DNA from 2 places in the Paenibacillus andongensis genome. Region 2 is predicted to be linked to the other one. Evidence: riboswitches for the same ligand, from Rfam matches in the RefSeq annotation. Region 2 holds a riboswitch; the other holds the start of a gene.
What was found. A riboswitch is a leader RNA that binds a small molecule or an ion and turns the genes downstream of it on or off. The one in region 2 is predicted to bind cyclic di-GMP.
Positions count from the first base shown of each region.

Region 1 (8,079 bases), 930 kb from region 2:
AACACAGGAAGAGCGCTGCCAATATTATTTTCGTACAGGCGGACAGAGTTGTGCTACAATAATCTGTAAAACTTTAATAGCTTAATGTGGAGAAAGGAAGTAAGAGAAAATGGTTGTTTCCAGTAAAGTAGGTTTGGAAGATATTATTAGGGCCAATCATGTGCTCAGCAGGGTGATCGAACCATCGCCTCTGCAACGCAATGAGCTGCTCTCTAACTTGTATGAATGCAACGTTTATCTTAAACGTGAAGATATGCAAATTGTTCGTTCTTTCAAAATTCGCGGAGCGTATAATGTGATCCAAAGCTTAACACCGGAGGAACGCGAAGCGGGTGTCGTGTGTGCGAGCGCTGGCAATCATGCGCAGGGCGTGGCTTACTCCTGTAAACAGCTCGGTATTGAAGGCAAAATCTTCATGCCGACTACAACGCCTAGACAAAAGATTTCCCAAGTTAAGCTATTCGGCGGATCTTTTGTTGAAGTTATTCTCACAGGTGATTCATTCGATGATTCCTCTAACCAAGCCAAGGCCTACTGTGCTCAAGAGAATAAGGTGTTCATACACCCTTTCGATGATGTCCGTACGATTGCCGGGCAAGGCACGGTTGGCCTCGAGATTTTGAATCAAATGCCCGAATCTCCTGACTTCATCTTTGCAACGATTGGCGGAGGCGGCCTTGCAGCGGGAGTTGCGACCTATCTGGATAGTGTTTCTCCACGAACGCGCATCATCGGTGTTGAGCCGGAGGGCGCGGCAAGCATGACGGAAGCGCTGAAGCAGGGGAAGGTCGTGACCTTATCCACGATTGATAAGTTCGTAGATGGAGCAGCCGTGAAGCAAGTGGGCGAGCTTACCTTTGAGATTTGCAAAGAAAAGCTGGAGGATATCGTCATTGTTCCTTCCGGCAAGGAATGTACAACCATTCTGGAACTTTACAACAATAACGCGATTGTCATTGAGCCCGCCGGCGCACTCCCGGTCGCAGCGCTTGATGCCTATCGGGAGCAGATTCGCGGTAAGAATGTGGTCTGTATCATCAGCGGTGGCAACAATGACATTGACCGTATGCAGCAGATTAAAGAAAGATCGCTTGTGTATGAAGGCTTGAAGCACTACTTTATTCTTAATTTTCCGCAGCGTGCTGGAGCCTTGCGCGAATTTCTGGAAGAAGTCTTAGGACCCACAGACGATATTACTCGATTTGAGTATACGAAAAAAAATAATAGGGACGATGCTCCGGCGCTGGTCGGCATTGAGCTCAAAAATAAAGATGACTACGAGGGGCTTATTGAGCGCCTATCTCAGAAAGATTATGGCTATATTGAAATAAATAAGGATCCCAAGCTCTTTAACTTGCTTATTTAAGGAAAAATAGCCAAATGTGGAATGAATATGATATAGTTAATTAGTCCCATTTATTGCTTCTTAATATCGTAAAAGGCAAACTTATCGAAAGATAAGGACGCAAAGCTTCAGATCTAAGGTTGCCCTCGCAACAATGATGGCTGGGCTGCCGACAGGTTGCAGTTTACCTAAACAGGTACACCTACGGCTATTCCGATTCGGAATAGCCTTTTTTTAATATCAGATACGGAGGTTTAAGAATGAGAGGCATATTTTCTAAGTGGATACAGCAAATGAAAGCGCAAACGTTGGTCTATATGGGCGTACTGGGCTTCTTTTTGTTGACCGTGAATCTACTTGCTGCTGCTTCTTTCTCCTTTTCACCTTACGTTTTCATTAGTATGCTTGTTCAAGCACTAATCTGTTTATTTTTTGCGAAGAGTATCCATCAATTGCTCCTTACTAGCAAAGAGCAGGAAGAAAAGAGCAAACAACTAGCCTTTCTTGCCTATCACGATACATTGACGGGATTACCCAATCGCCGTTTGTTTAATGACCGATTGGAGCGGGCACTTCTGCACGCGAAGCGTAATGAGCAACTGGCGGCTGTTATGTTTCTGGACATGGACAGGTTCAAAGATGTCAACGATTCATTAGGTCATGCCTATGGTGATCGTTTAATCCGCCTTGCAGCAGAACGTTTGCTGGGATGCCTGCGGGGATCGGATACGGTGTACCGCCAAGGTGGCGACGAGTTTACTATTTTACTAGAATCTTTTGCAAAACCTGATGACGCAAGAGTTGTAGCTTCTCGAATTCAAATGGCTCTGGAAGAGCCTTTTATCCTGGATGGGATGCCAGTAACCATAACGGCTAGTATAGGGATAGCTCTGTATCCGTTAGATGGCCAGCTGCCTGAGCAGCTTATGGCGTTTGCAGATGAAGCGATGTTTGCGGCCAAAAACCGGGGACATAACCAGTTCCAATTCTATGCCTCTGACATCGATGCCATGGTGAAGAGCAAAGCTCACATAGAGAAAGAGCTTCGATCGGCCTTAGATAACAATCAATTTGAAATCCTATATCAGCCTCAATATGAAATAACAAACCGTAAATTAATCGGAATGGAAGCGATCATTCATTGGAGCAAGGGAGACAACCTCCTAGCACATAGCATGGATTGGAAGAAAGCAGCCGAGGAAATGGGCTTCATGATCCCTATCGGGAAATGGGCTGTACGAACGGCTTGCAGACAGATGAGAATCTGGCAGGACGAGGGCTATACACCGCTGAGAATGACCCTAACAGTAACAGCTTCGCAGTTTAAAGATGAGCATTTTATTGAAGAAATTGCTGTTGTTTTGAAAGAAACAAGTATTGATCCGATGTTGGTGGAACTGGACCTTACGGAAAGTATCACATCATCTAATGTACAAGAGGCTAGCGAGAAATTGATTATGCTGAAGAAATTCGGTGTGCGTATCGTGATGGATGACTTGTGTACAGGCCTATTTACACGAAGCGGGCTCGAAGGGATGCCGCTTGATAGCGTTAAATTAGATAGTAATTTGATTCGGGATTTGGTAGACGACAATGAGAATCAACTGCTGGCTGCTGCCATTATTCGCATGGCTCACCGTCTAGGTCTGAATTTAATTGCAAAGGGTGTTGAAACAGAGGAACAACTTGAGCATTTGAGACTTTTGCAGTGCACGGAAGTGCAAGGAATGCTGTTTAGCAGCCCGCTGGGAACCGAACAATTCATGAGACTTATGAACGATAAAATTAACAAAGGGTAATCTAGATTTTATTGACCGGTGGTAGTATAATAAATAATTGGGGCTTGAAACCTATATTGTAGGGGCTTACAAAAAGACCATGTCAACTTGTATGACATAACGAATTATGTTATTTTGCAGGTGTATCGCTTTTCTCTTGGGTTTCAACATGATACACTCATCTATAGCCAGTCTTACATAATTTAACTTATTTTGGTCAACCTACAATGTAAGATTTCACGGTTTTAAATTAAATGATTCTATGGGGGTAATAATGATGAAGAAAATGCTTTCAACAGCTCTTATGGCTGTAACGGTTTCTGCATTGGCTCTTTCCGGCTGTGCCAAAAAAGAAGAAACGAAACCGGCGGCTTCAGCAACTCCAGCTACTACTGCAGCAGCTTCAGCAGCGCCAAGCAACAATAGCGGTAAAGACTTCAAAATCGGAATGGTTACCGATATTGGTGGCGTCAACGATAAATCTTTTAACCAAAGTGCATGGGAAGGTTTGAAGGCGCTTGAGAAACAAACAGGCGTTAAAGTGAAAAACCTTGAGAGTAAAGGCGATGCAGATTATACGCCTAACTTAAACCAATTCGTTAAAGACGGCTACAACCTGACTTGGGGTATCGGCTTCTTGATGGGCGATGCACTAAAAACAGTAGCCACACAAAACCCTAATGCTAAATTAGCGATCATTGATAATGTCGTTGAAGCTCCAAACGTAGAATCCGTAACATTCTCTGAGCAAGAAGGTTCTTACCTTGTTGGGGTAGTTGCAGGTCTAACAACAAAATCCAACAAAATCGGTTTCGTTGGCGGTATCGACATCCCGGTTATCAAACGTTTTGAAGCTGGTTTCGTAGCTGGCGTTAAAGCGGTTAATCCAAATGCTAAAGTTCAAATTAACTATACAGGCGCTTTTGATAAGCCTGATCTTGGTAAAGCAGCAGCAGCTACGATCTACAACGATGGCGCTGATGTTATTTTCCACGCAGCTGGTTCCACTGGTAACGGTGTATTTAACGAAGCGAAAGACCGCGCGAAAAACGGTAAAAAGGTTTGGGTTATCGGCGTAGATAAAGACCAATCCCTTGAATTCGGCGATGAAGTCACACTGACTTCCATGTTGAAACGTGTTGACACAGCCGTTGTTCGTGTTTCCAAAGACATTATCGACAACAAATTCCAAGGTGGTAAAGTGGTTACACTTGGTCTGAAAGATGACGGCGTAGGCCTTCCTGAAACTTCCAAGAAAAACGTAACACCTGAAATCTTGAAAAAAGTTGACGATTACAAAGCAAAAATCATCAGCGGCGAAATCAAAGTTCCTGAAAAACCTTAATTAAGGTATAAAAGGCATTGCGGTTACGAACGATAGATTTGTTTCTGTTCAAACAAGGCTAGTTATAATAACTAGCCTTGTTCTTTAGTTTAAGAGGTAATTAAAAAAATTGATCCTTAGGGTGATCTGATGAGTGAAGTAGTCCCTGTTGTTGAACTTTGCAACATTACGAAGCGGTTTCCAGGCATAGTGGCGAATGATGCCATTAGTTTAAAGCTGATGAAGGGTGAAATTCATGCCTTGCTTGGCGAAAATGGCGCGGGTAAATCAACACTAATGAACATTGTGTTCGGACTTTATCAGCCGGATGAAGGTAACATTAAAGTACAAGGCAAAGAAGTATTTATTGATAGTCCGAATCGTGCTATCGAGCTTGGCATTGGTATGGTGCATCAGCATTTCAAGCTGGTTCAGCCATTTACCGTGACAGAAAACATCATTTTGGGCATGGAGCCTAAAAAAGGATCAAAAATCGATTACAAAACAGCGCAAGACAAAGTACGCAAGTTATCGGAGCAATACGGTTTGCGTGTGGATCCCAAAGCGAGAATTGAAGATATCTCCGTCGGCATGCAGCAGCGTGTGGAAATATTGAAAACGCTGTATCGCGGCGCCGATATTCTTATTTTTGATGAACCGACAGCTGTACTAACGCCGCAAGAGATTAGTGAATTGATGGTCATTATGCGTAATCTCGTCAAAGAGGGCAAATCCATCATTCTCATTACACATAAGCTGAAAGAAATTATGGAGATCGCCGATACTGTGACGATCATTCGTCGGGGCAAAGTGATTGATTCGTTGGATATTTCGAAGACGAATCCACAGATTCTGGCGGAGAAGATGGTCGGACGCGACGTCTCCTTCAAAGTGAACAAGCAGGATGTGAAGCTCGGAGAGCCCGTTCTCCAGGTGCAAGAACTCGTTGCGCGTAATCAGCAGGGTTTGCCTGCTCTGAAGGGGCTTAATTTTGAGGTGAAAGCCGGAGAAATTCTGGGCATCGCCGGTGTAGATGGCAACGGACAGAGTGAATTAATCGAGGCATTAACCGGGCTGCGCTCCATTGATAGCGGTCGTGTGCTGCTGATGGGAAGCGATATTACCAACCATACGCCGAGAGAGATCTCCGAGGCTGGATTGTCGCATATTCCGGAGGACAGGCATAAGCACGGACTCGTGCTCGATTTTACCATGAGTGAGAACATGGTGCTGGAAACGTATTTCCATCCTGCGTATAACAAAGCTGGCTTCTTGAATTATGAAGCTATTGATCGCCATGCGGAAGCGTTGATTAAGCAGTTCGACGTTAGAACGCCAAGTATCTACAATAAAGCGCGATCTTTGTCGGGTGGTAATCAACAAAAGGCGATTATTGCCAGGGAAATATATAAAAATCCCAATCTTCTCATTGCTGCGCAGCCGACGCGGGGATTGGATGTCGGTGCCATTGAGTTCGTGCATCGTCAATTGATCGAGCAGCGGAACAAAGGCAAAGCTGTACTGTTGATTTCTTTTGAGCTGGATGAAATTATGAATGTGTCGGATCGCATTGCCGTCATCTATGAAGGACAGATTGTGGGAGAAGTGCTGCCGCAGGAGACGAACGATCAAGAGATTGGACTTCTCATGGCCGGCAGTAAGCGCACAGAGAAAGGAGCTGCTCATGAATAAGGTTGCTCGCATTTTTACAAGTGAATCAGCGGTGAATCCGATCGTGGCGATTATACTTGGGCTGCTATTCGGAGCACTCGTAATGCTGGCAGGCGGATATAACCCAATTGCCGCCTATGGAGCGCTATTTTCTCGTATTTTCGGTAATTCGTATGATATAGGTGAATCCATTCGTGCCATTACCCCGCTTATTTTGACGGGATTATCCGTCGCATTCGCATTTCGTACAGGCTTGTTTAATATCGGTGCTGAAGGGCAATTCGTCATGGGTATGACGGGGGCCACATTTATTGGTGTCAAAGTGACAGGTCTTCCATGGATTATTCATGCTCCGTTAGCAGTTATCGTCGGTGCACTTATTGGTGGACTGTGGGGAGCTATTGCGGGCTATTTGAAAGCAAAGCGTGGAGTTAACGAAGTTATTACAACGATTATGTTGAACTGGATCGCTTTGTTCCTGTCGAATTATATCATTAATCAATTTCTTCTAGAACCGAAGCAGCAGCGCTCCTACATGATCCAAGAATCGGCATCTCTGAGCATCACATGGCTATCGGCTATGCTGGAGAATGCGAGGATGCACTGGGGCACTCTCATTGCGATACTCGCAGCGATTGTATTCTATATCATCTTGTGGAAAACAAAGCAAGGCTACGAGCTGCGTGCCGTTGGTCATAACATCGATGCCGCGAAATATGCCGGAATGAACGTGAACAAAAACATTATTAAAGCGATGTTTATTTCGGGCGTTTTTGCCGGGCTAGCGGGCGTTTTTGAAGTTCTTGGTGTATTCCATTATCAAGTGGTTTCGGCAGGCTTCCCAGGTTACGGCTTTGATGGGATTGCGGTATCCCTGCTAGGTGCTAACAATCCAATAGGGATTGTGCTCGGAGCCGCATTGTTTGGCGGATTGTCGTACGGTTCAGCGGGCATGAGTTTCGGTGCTGATGTGCCGCCGGAGATTATCCGTATTGTCATCGGTTCGGTCATCTTCTTCGTCGCAACCCAAGGTATCGTTAAATGGGTGCTCATCCCGTTTTATAGTAAACGCAAGAAAGAGAGGGCTACGTAACATGGACCTGCTCACCATGCTTAACGCGTTTTTCACGAAATTTAGTGAACTTATCAACACGACGCTCGTCTATTCGACAGCGCTCATCTTTGGAGCCTTGGGTGGGATTTACTCAGAGCGCTCCGGGGTAGTCAATATCGGGATTGAGGGTCTCATGGTTTCCGGGGCATTTGCTTCGGCCGTCGGCGCATATTATGCAGAAGAGGCGAATATGGGTGTCTGGTCCCCGTGGATCGGTTTACTGACTGCCATGTTATTTGCGCTCATTTTTGCTCTGATTCATGCGGTAGCCACGATTTCGTTCAAAGCCAATCAAGTCATCAGCGGTGTAGTGATTAACTTCTTGGCAGCAGGCGTAACGTTGTATTTGGTCAAAGTACTGTTCCATGGTGCTGGTCAAACAGAAACGTTAAACGATGTGTTTTCCAAATGGGAAATTCCGATTTTGTCCAAAATACCGTATATCGGATATGCATTCTTCAATGCCTATCCGACAACTTACATTGCCTTGATTCTCGTCGCGGTTACCTACTATGTGCTGTTCAAGACGCCTTTCGGTCTGCGACTTCGTTCCGTTGGGGAACACCCGAGTGCCGCGGATACCGTAGGGGTTAAAGTGAAGCGAATTCGCTACATCGCTGTGTTGATCAGTGGTCTGTTAGGCGGACTTGGCGGGGCTACCATTACGCTCACGACAACAAGTGCCTTCTCACATAACACGATATCAGGTCAAGGTTTTATAGCGATGGCCGCGATGATTTTCGGTAAATGGCATCCCGTTGGCGCACTGGGCGCAGCAGTCTTCTTCGGAATGGCGCAGGCGCTCAACAACTTCATGCGGTTGTTCGAATTCTCGAAAAATATTCCG
Region 1 covers NZ_CP104467.1:7,326,594-7,334,672, reverse strand. Annotated here, with positions in the region: gene ilvA (threonine ammonia-lyase IlvA) at 110-1,366, shown strand; cyclic di-GMP riboswitch class I at 1,431-1,519, shown strand; gene NYR53_RS32915 (putative bifunctional diguanylate cyclase/phosphodiesterase) at 1,606-3,144, shown strand; gene NYR53_RS32910 (BMP family lipoprotein) at 3,401-4,468, shown strand; gene NYR53_RS32905 (ABC transporter ATP-binding protein) at 4,598-6,139, shown strand; gene NYR53_RS32900 (ABC transporter permease) at 6,132-7,211, shown strand; gene NYR53_RS32895 (ABC transporter permease) at 7,213-8,079, shown strand, end outside.
Region 1: another riboswitch for cyclic di-GMP. It lies ahead of NYR53_RS32915 (putative bifunctional diguanylate cyclase/phosphodiesterase); the one in region 2 lies ahead of NYR53_RS02865 (hypothetical protein).

Region 2 (8,079 bases):
CGCAATCTCGAAGCAGCCATTTACCGATAACGACCTTCTGTTGATTGCCGCCTGACAGAAATTTGACTTGCTGATGAATGCTTGGTGTCTTGATTTGAAGCGCTTCCACAAAGTGTGAAGCTGACTGATCAATTTTGCCGTCGTGCATCCACCCAAGCAGGCGTCTCGCTTTGCGATAAGAGGCTATGGCGATATTCGTCTTCACATCCATATCCACCATGAGCCCATAGCGTTTACGATCCTCGGATAAATAACCGATGCCATGCTTCACGGCATCATGCGGGGTTTTGAGCTGGACCTTGTGCCCGTGGATGCGTATGTCGCCTGAGTCAATCGCATCTGCTCCGAAAATGGCCCTCGCTACTTCGGTACGACCGGCTCCCATAAGACCCGCGAAGCCAAGAATCTCACCTTTTGCCAAATGAAAGGTGACATCTTTCACAGCAGAACCGCGGTTCAGATTCGTAACCTCGAGTACTCTTGTCTCTGAAGTACCGATGGCGATCTGCTGATTGCTGACATACAGTTCACGACCAACCATCATCGCAATGATCTGATCGATGGACGTATCTTTCGTCTGCACGGTATCGATATAGCGGCCGTCACGCATGACGGTGATGCGATCGGTAATTCGCTTCAACTCTTCCATCCGGTGAGAAATATAGACGATGCCTACCCCCCGCCCGCGCAATTGTTCGATGATCCTAAACAGATCCTCGATTTCCGCATTGGTAAGTGCCGCCGTCGGCTCATCCATGATGAGTACTTCGGATTGAAATGACAACGCCTTGGCGATTTCCACCATTTGCTGCTTGGCGACTGTCAGCTCCGACACCTTCGTGCGCGGATCGAGCTGGAGATTCATTTCGTTCAGCAATTGCTGTGCCTGATCGTTCAACTTCCGATCATCGACGAACAGCTTGATTCCCTTCCTCGGCTCTCGCCCTATAAATATATTTTGGGCTATCGTCAGATCTGGCATTAAATTCAGCTCTTGATGAATCATCGAGATGCCAAGCTGCTGAGCCGCTCTCGTATTGGGGATGTTCACTTCCTTGCCTTTCAAGATGATTCTGCCTTCATCTTTCTGATAGACACCCGTAGCGATTTTCATTAACGTGGATTTTCCGGCGCCGTTCTCGCCAACAAGCGCATGCACTTCACCGGCTGCCAACTCCAGACGACATTGATGGAGGGCGTGCACACCAGGAAAATGCTTCTCAATTCCTTCCATCCGGACCAGAGCTTCACTCATGACCTCACCTCGTGTTTCGTTTTAACATTTCTTTCGTGCTCCTGTGCTAATTCTATCTGTAATCTGCTGGAAAAAGAGTGGATAAATCTCTGCAAAAAAGTTGAAAATCTTATGATTTTGTAAGCCTCTAAGCCCCTGGAAAACACAAAAAAGCCCCTCACAAAAAGGGGCTTCTCACTAAACACCGTTCATTACTCGGCTTCTTTGCTGCTTAATTTCTCTTTCAGCAAATTCAACTGCTCATCAACTTTAGCTTGCTTTGCAACGTCAACAGGTGTATAGCTGCCTACTGAACCTGCTGGTACGTAAGGCTTGCGAGCGATTTCCGCTTCAACTTCCAATTGGATAATTTTCTCTTCCATACGTTGGAAGCCGCGGGATGCGTTGCCGCTTTCGATGACGCCATTGTAGGATACTTGTGCCATTTGTTTTTTGGCTTTAGCCAGTTGAGCGCGGGACACAAGCTCGTTGCGTTTGTTACGCAGTTTGTAGAACTCATCTTTCATTTCGTGCAGCTGCTGTGTTAACTCATCCGCATGCGCTTTGGAAGCAGTATATAGATCAGTGTACTCAACAATTTTATCTTCGTGGTACAATTTTTCTTCGACGGCTTGGCGAGCGATTGCCTCTTGGCCATTTTTGATTGCTGCGGAAGCTTTGGCTTCACGGTCAGCCACGAGACGAACAGACTCTTCCAGACGTTGTTTCAGCTTGCGCTCATTGGCGATTTGTCTAGCAACAGTCACTTCAGCTTGCGCGATTTCTTGCTCCATATCCCGCAAATATTGGTTCAACATAACGATCGGATCCTCAATTTTATCCAATACCTCGTGAATTGATGCTTTTGTCATATCTTTCATTCTTGTAAATACTCCCATGGTTTACACGTCTCCTTTTTTAATATCAATTGGTTGTTGTTCGAAGCGAGCGACTTTGGCTCTCAGTTCTTCTACTTCTCTTTGCAGAGCTTTCTTTTCAATGTCTTTCATCATCTCGTCGATGTTGTTTACTTTCCCTGCGTCGTACGGAGTATTGTACCCTGTATGTTGTGGCGCATGGTTAGGGTGGGGGGGCTTGTGAGCGTTCCAAGCACCGCCATTATAGCCTTGACGGCCATATGAGCCAGCATAAGGATCAAATGGAGGCTGATCGTACCCAGGTTCCTTCGGAATAACAAGTGCAGCTACAAAGTAGATGAAAATGACCGTTCCTCCGGTGAAAATTGTGGTAATCACCACTAACAAACGTAATAGCGTTGCATCTACATTCATGGCCTCGGCGAGTCCGCCGCATAGACCAGTAACCTTCTTATCTCTTCGTGAGCGATAAAGTTTGCTCATGATTACTTGGCTCCCTCCTGCTGCAGTCTGTTTCTCAGAGCTTCCATTTCAGCATCTACGGCCGAGTTGCCCCCGCTATAGTAACTTTCGCGCCCCATTCGTCTTACATCGCGAAGCGTTCTTGCATGGAGCTCCATATCGGAAACGCGCTCTTCCAAGCGACCGAACATCCGTGGTGTCGCATCCTGCGCCACACTGCTGCGAGCATGCAATCTTTGCTGCAACCTTGCGGACTCCATTCGCGCTAAGTAGTAGCTGCGTTTGTCTGCCACTTCTTTGTAATCAGCTTTGAGCTGCTGCAGCTCTTCATCCAAATCAAGGATGGACTGCTTCGCTTGATCGTACAACTCATGATACTGCTCGCTTTTCTCTTCGGCTTGCAGCTTCTCTTGAAGCACGATCCTTGCCATATGTTCTTCGCCGGCCTTCAGAGCAAGCAACGCTTGATGCTCGCGCTTCTCTTTGGTTTCCAGCGCCGTCAGATATTGCTGCCGGAGTGAAGCTGCGTGGCTTACGCATTGTTGATACAGTCTCTCGGACTGTTGAAGCTGCTCACGCTGCGCTGCTAAGTACTGGTCAATCAAGCGGACCGGATCTTCCGATCGCTCCAGATGTTCATTCAGTGTCGCTACGGTAATGTCTCTCATTCGCCTAAGTAGGCTCATCTCTCATACCACCTTTTTCACTCTCTGTATTCGTTTCATTGCCTTACACCGTTCTTCTTGTCAACATCGAAATTCCGTAACCGATCAACCCAATCGCCAGTAGAATGATGATCCAACCAGCTAATTTACCAATCAGGATGATACCGCCAAGCCCTGCAATAATCCAACCGATTTTGCTGCCGTTCTGTATACCTACATAACCAAGGCCGACCATTCCTATTGGAATCAAGTATCCCATCACCGAGCCAATAAATGGTCCCATGTGAATGCCTAGCTTATTTAACAGAATCAGTGCACCGAATGCGATTAGCAGAGCGGCTAAGCCTGTATTTCTTTTCATCGTTTCGTCACCGCCTTTCGTTGTTTGCTGTGTTGTTTGCTGTGCTCTTGTTCATGTCTTTATTTTAGGTAAAAACGAAGCTTTCCAAAACGGACTAACGACGGTATTTGTTCCTAGACCTTAGTCGGGGCGCGTCTAAGACCTGTGATAGAGCGCGATGAATACGACAGTCTTTACTTAGCAAGCTTGGTAACCCAGGGGGTAATATTCTGAGCCAGGCATTTGTGAACGTGTTATGGGACAGAATAAAAAAACTACCAAGCGAGGTCGCAAGGTAGCTGATCATTTATTTACATCATGCATTTAATGAAAGTACAACACTATTATGAAGCAAAAAAAGTTCTATCCGGAAAGCCCTCTCCCTCCGTATAACATCTTGCAATAGCCGAAGCAGCCCTCATGAACATATGGTCTTTGGTAGTACCCGGGATTCTCTCTATCTGCCGAAACTCTTCATTAACTAGATTAAATTCAATTTCACCCATACTTTCTTCTGTTGGACCAAATTTATAAATAACCTTCTCGGCATCGTCGAACACTTTAATCAACATCAGATATGTTGCCATTTTTCGCCCCTCCCTTCCTTTTTTGGCAATAAAAAAACAAGCCTCTAAAGAGTAACCCGGCTATCATCCCAAGAGATTTGACTCATGGCTTAGACCCGTGGCTTTGCGTCTCCACCTTTCGATGGATTTGCCTTTGTTCATTATTGCTTGATATTAGGTGTGTTTCAGTGATTATTTCTAGTTGTAAAGTACTATCTATTTTCCATGGTATTCCATTAAATAATGAAATTCAACATATTTCTACAAAAAAGAAGGACTTTGCACGCAAAGTGTGTGATTTCATACAAAAAAGGCCAACCAGAGTACTGGTTGACCTAAGAGAACTACATATCTCTCACGGGTCATTATTATTTTACTTCTGTATAGACAATAACGCACCATTTACATAATAATACAGCATTCTATTCTGATCAAAGAAGATTTCTGTTGCTGTCCCCAGCGCCAAAGAATCAACCTTCTGATAGGTCGCCGCACTGTATATCCCATTTTTACCAACCAGCAGCTCTCCATTAGCACTCGCTGCATAAATCGGTTCTGGCAATGTACTGATTACCTGCGCAACATTATTGAGATCAAGGACCTTATTCTTTACGACCAGTTTCCCTTGATTTTCCAACAATAGAACCGGAGTATCCAAGGGATCTCTCAAGAAGTTCGGGTAACTTAGGCTGGATTCGCCTGATTTGGTTACGCTATTGCCACTAACGGAATATGCCAATACGTTGGAGCCGGCATTTCCTGCATTCCAGCCAGACTGATACCATGTAAAGAATGTGCTCTTTTTGCTGGAGAAAGCCAGATCGCCAACCCCTTTGATCACAGTTCCGTAGTTTACGGCTGCAAAGGAAGTCGAATTGAACGCCAGCAGCGTCGGCTCCCAATCACCCATCACAACATACAGAATCCCGTTTTTATGGTAGATATGTCTATGAGCGATGTCACCGGAATCAACAGTTGACGTGTAAGTCAAGTGCCTTAAAATTTGTAAATCAGTTATGCGCACTTCCGTTATGAGATTATTTAGATCATCATTCACGATAAAGAGACTTGAACCGTCTTCCGATATAGTAAGTCCGGCAGGACGATATGGAAGCTTGACTGTTTTTACAATCGTCTGTGATTGAAGATCAACCACATATAGATTGCGGAACGCTTCGTCGATGGCATAAGCTTTCTTATTTGCGGAATCGTAAGCAATGTCGACAACTCTGCCGTCCAACTGGACACCAGGCACCGCAATAGGGGCAATCGCTTCGATTGAATTCTTTTCTACAATTTCGACGATATTCTTTCCGTCTAGCGTAGATACAGAAATCAATCGATTGGTACCATTAAATACATTCTTGGCTGTACCGTCCAAGTGATAGAGCCCGCTTTTATTAAAATTGGTGTAATCATAGACTTGTATCGCATTGTTCTTCGCTGTGTAAAAAATGTTTTTTGACAGATCAAAGGTAATACCGTCATATGCTTGTCCAAGTCCGTATACAAATTTCATATCGTCGTACTTATTGCTTGTTGCCATAAATACGTTGCCGGAACCGTTAAAGATGTAGGCACCGTCCGGAGAAATGGTGAAATTCGTCGACATTGCATAATCGCCATGGTACGGAGAATCGTAACCGCCTGGCTCGACGTATTGTCCGTTCGTTACGTTATACGCTCCAAGGTCTCTCGGTGACGTATCCGTTGTGATCGTATAGAGCTTATTCCCTAAAGGATGCGTTTGGATATAACTCTGTTGGCGAATATCGCTTGAACCCACCTCCGCAAAGGTCTTCAAATCATATGACTTAATCTTCGTCCACTGCCCTGAACCAGATGACACGTAGAGATAACCGGAAACGACTGCGACATCAAAGGGGTCAATCGCAATATTATGTGTTCCTTCAAGCGTAAGGGTAGCCGCATTCACAACCGCAATTGCGCCTTGTTGCTGTGCAATATACGTATAGGAAGAATGTTCCGCTTTTAGCAAGGAAACGTAGATTTTACCGTCTGCATATGTGAGACTCTCCGGTGCTAGGTCAAACGCAATGGAGGTTTTATCACCTGTTTCGTAATTGACGCGATAAAGCTTTTTGTTCGTTTTATCTGTGATATAGAGAATTGGCTCCGATGGATGTTTCAACGTATTCGTGATCTCAAAATCCAGAGCTATGTGTGCATTATAATAAGTTGTAGCAAAAGCAATGCTGCTTGGTCTGGATTCCACGCCAATTCTATCCATTGCTGATGTAACGACATAATATCGTGTCGTATGTGGAAGATTCGTGCTATCGACATAGGTCGTTCCGGTTACCGTAATCGGTTTACCATTTTGATCCTCCAAGGGAACAAACTTGCCAGTAGCAGTTGCGCTGTAATAAATATGGTACTGGTCCGCATTCGCAACTGGGTTCCATTGCAAAGCGATCTCCCTATTCGATACTGTGGATGCTTTTAGACCAGTTGGAGACTCAAGTTGATCATAAATCCCATCAAGTTCCCAATCACTTCCGTTCCATGTTGCAAAAACAAGATACTGACTTCCGTAAACGAGCGTAATCCTATCCCCTGCAGCGAGCGGCACCGCCTGTTCTGTCAGCTGATTACCTAGATCATGGACAGCGTAACTGCCATTGATTTGATAAGAAATCATCTCGTTGCCAACATAATAAACCTGAGCATACACGCTTTCGTTAACAGTAATGCTGGATAACAGAACCCCGGAATAATGCTTTGTTGAATTTCGTTTGGTTACGTCATACGGAGCTGGAGAAACCGATCCGCCTATAATGCTGTAGATTCCTACGTCTTCTACCGTCCCACTATATTCGGTCTGGTATGTATCCTGTGTAACCGTGTTTGAAACGTCCCATTGAACCGTCGAATAATCTGCCATGGCTGGGTACAGTGTGTATACCTTGTTTTGTATGATAAAAGCAGCATTAATATCCTCTACATTTCCCGGCTCAGTATCCGGTTCTCCACCTGTCGGCTTCCCAGGAGGTACACCTCCTCCCGGGCTGTCCTCATTCGGAACAGGAGATATGTTCGTTGATCCAGGTGTAGTAACCGGAGAGTTTCCTGTAACTTCCTTACCGCCAATTACGACGAGTTTTACCAGATCGCCAAGTGTATATTTCTTTACAATTTGCTCAAAGCTTACGCCTTCCACCTTAATCACCGCATTAAGTATCGAGCCTTCTCCCGTCACTTTCGCGGCTGATTGTAAAATGATCTGCTCCAATATGGCATTGCCCAGCATCTTGATTCCTGAGCCTTCCGAACCTGCTTGCGTTTCAAGCAAGGTGACAACGGATTGACTGGAAACCTCGACAGTTACCGTCGACTTCAGGTCAACTTTCACAAATGTACCTACTAACTGAACGACATCATTCACAGTCGTTCCTTGCACGGAAACAGATTGGAAGCCCTCGTTTCCTTGCTCTTGTTCTAATTTCGCACCCGATTTGATAATGGTATCGCTTATTATCGTAGAGCCTTTAGTAAAAACTCTGACTCTGCCGAAGTCCTTTTGAACCACCATCTGATTGAGGGTTGAATCTTGAATTTCAATGCTGTTTTCTCCGCCCCCATTCACAATCGTTCTTCCCTTTACTGTCACGTGATCAAGGAACACTTCCCCCTCCCCTATCCCCGCTGCCAAGATGAGATCGCCTTTGATCACAGCATTTTTTATAGTGACACCGCCGCTGTTGACCGTCATATTCCCTTCAACATCAGCTTTTGGAGTATAAGTTCCAGGCTTATGGATCAAATGCCCTACGGCATTATCTAGCATCACTACGGCTTCTGCTCTTGTAATGGATTTCTGAGGACGGAAGCTCTGATCAGGATATCCTTTAAGATAACCCTCCGAGGCGACTGCTTTTATGTAAGGCTTGCTCCAGTCAGACATTTGCTGCTC
Region 2 covers NZ_CP104467.1:612,905-620,983, reverse strand. Annotated here, with positions in the region: gene NYR53_RS02890 (sugar ABC transporter ATP-binding protein) at 1-1,255, opposite strand, end outside; gene NYR53_RS02885 (PspA/IM30 family protein) at 1,447-2,133, opposite strand; gene NYR53_RS02880 (PspC domain-containing protein) at 2,137-2,595, opposite strand; gene NYR53_RS02875 (PspA/IM30 family protein) at 2,598-3,260, opposite strand; gene NYR53_RS02870 (hypothetical protein) at 3,304-3,600, opposite strand; gene NYR53_RS02865 (hypothetical protein) at 3,924-4,166, opposite strand; cyclic di-GMP riboswitch class I at 4,214-4,308, opposite strand; gene NYR53_RS02860 (S-layer homology domain-containing protein) at 4,519-8,079, opposite strand, start outside.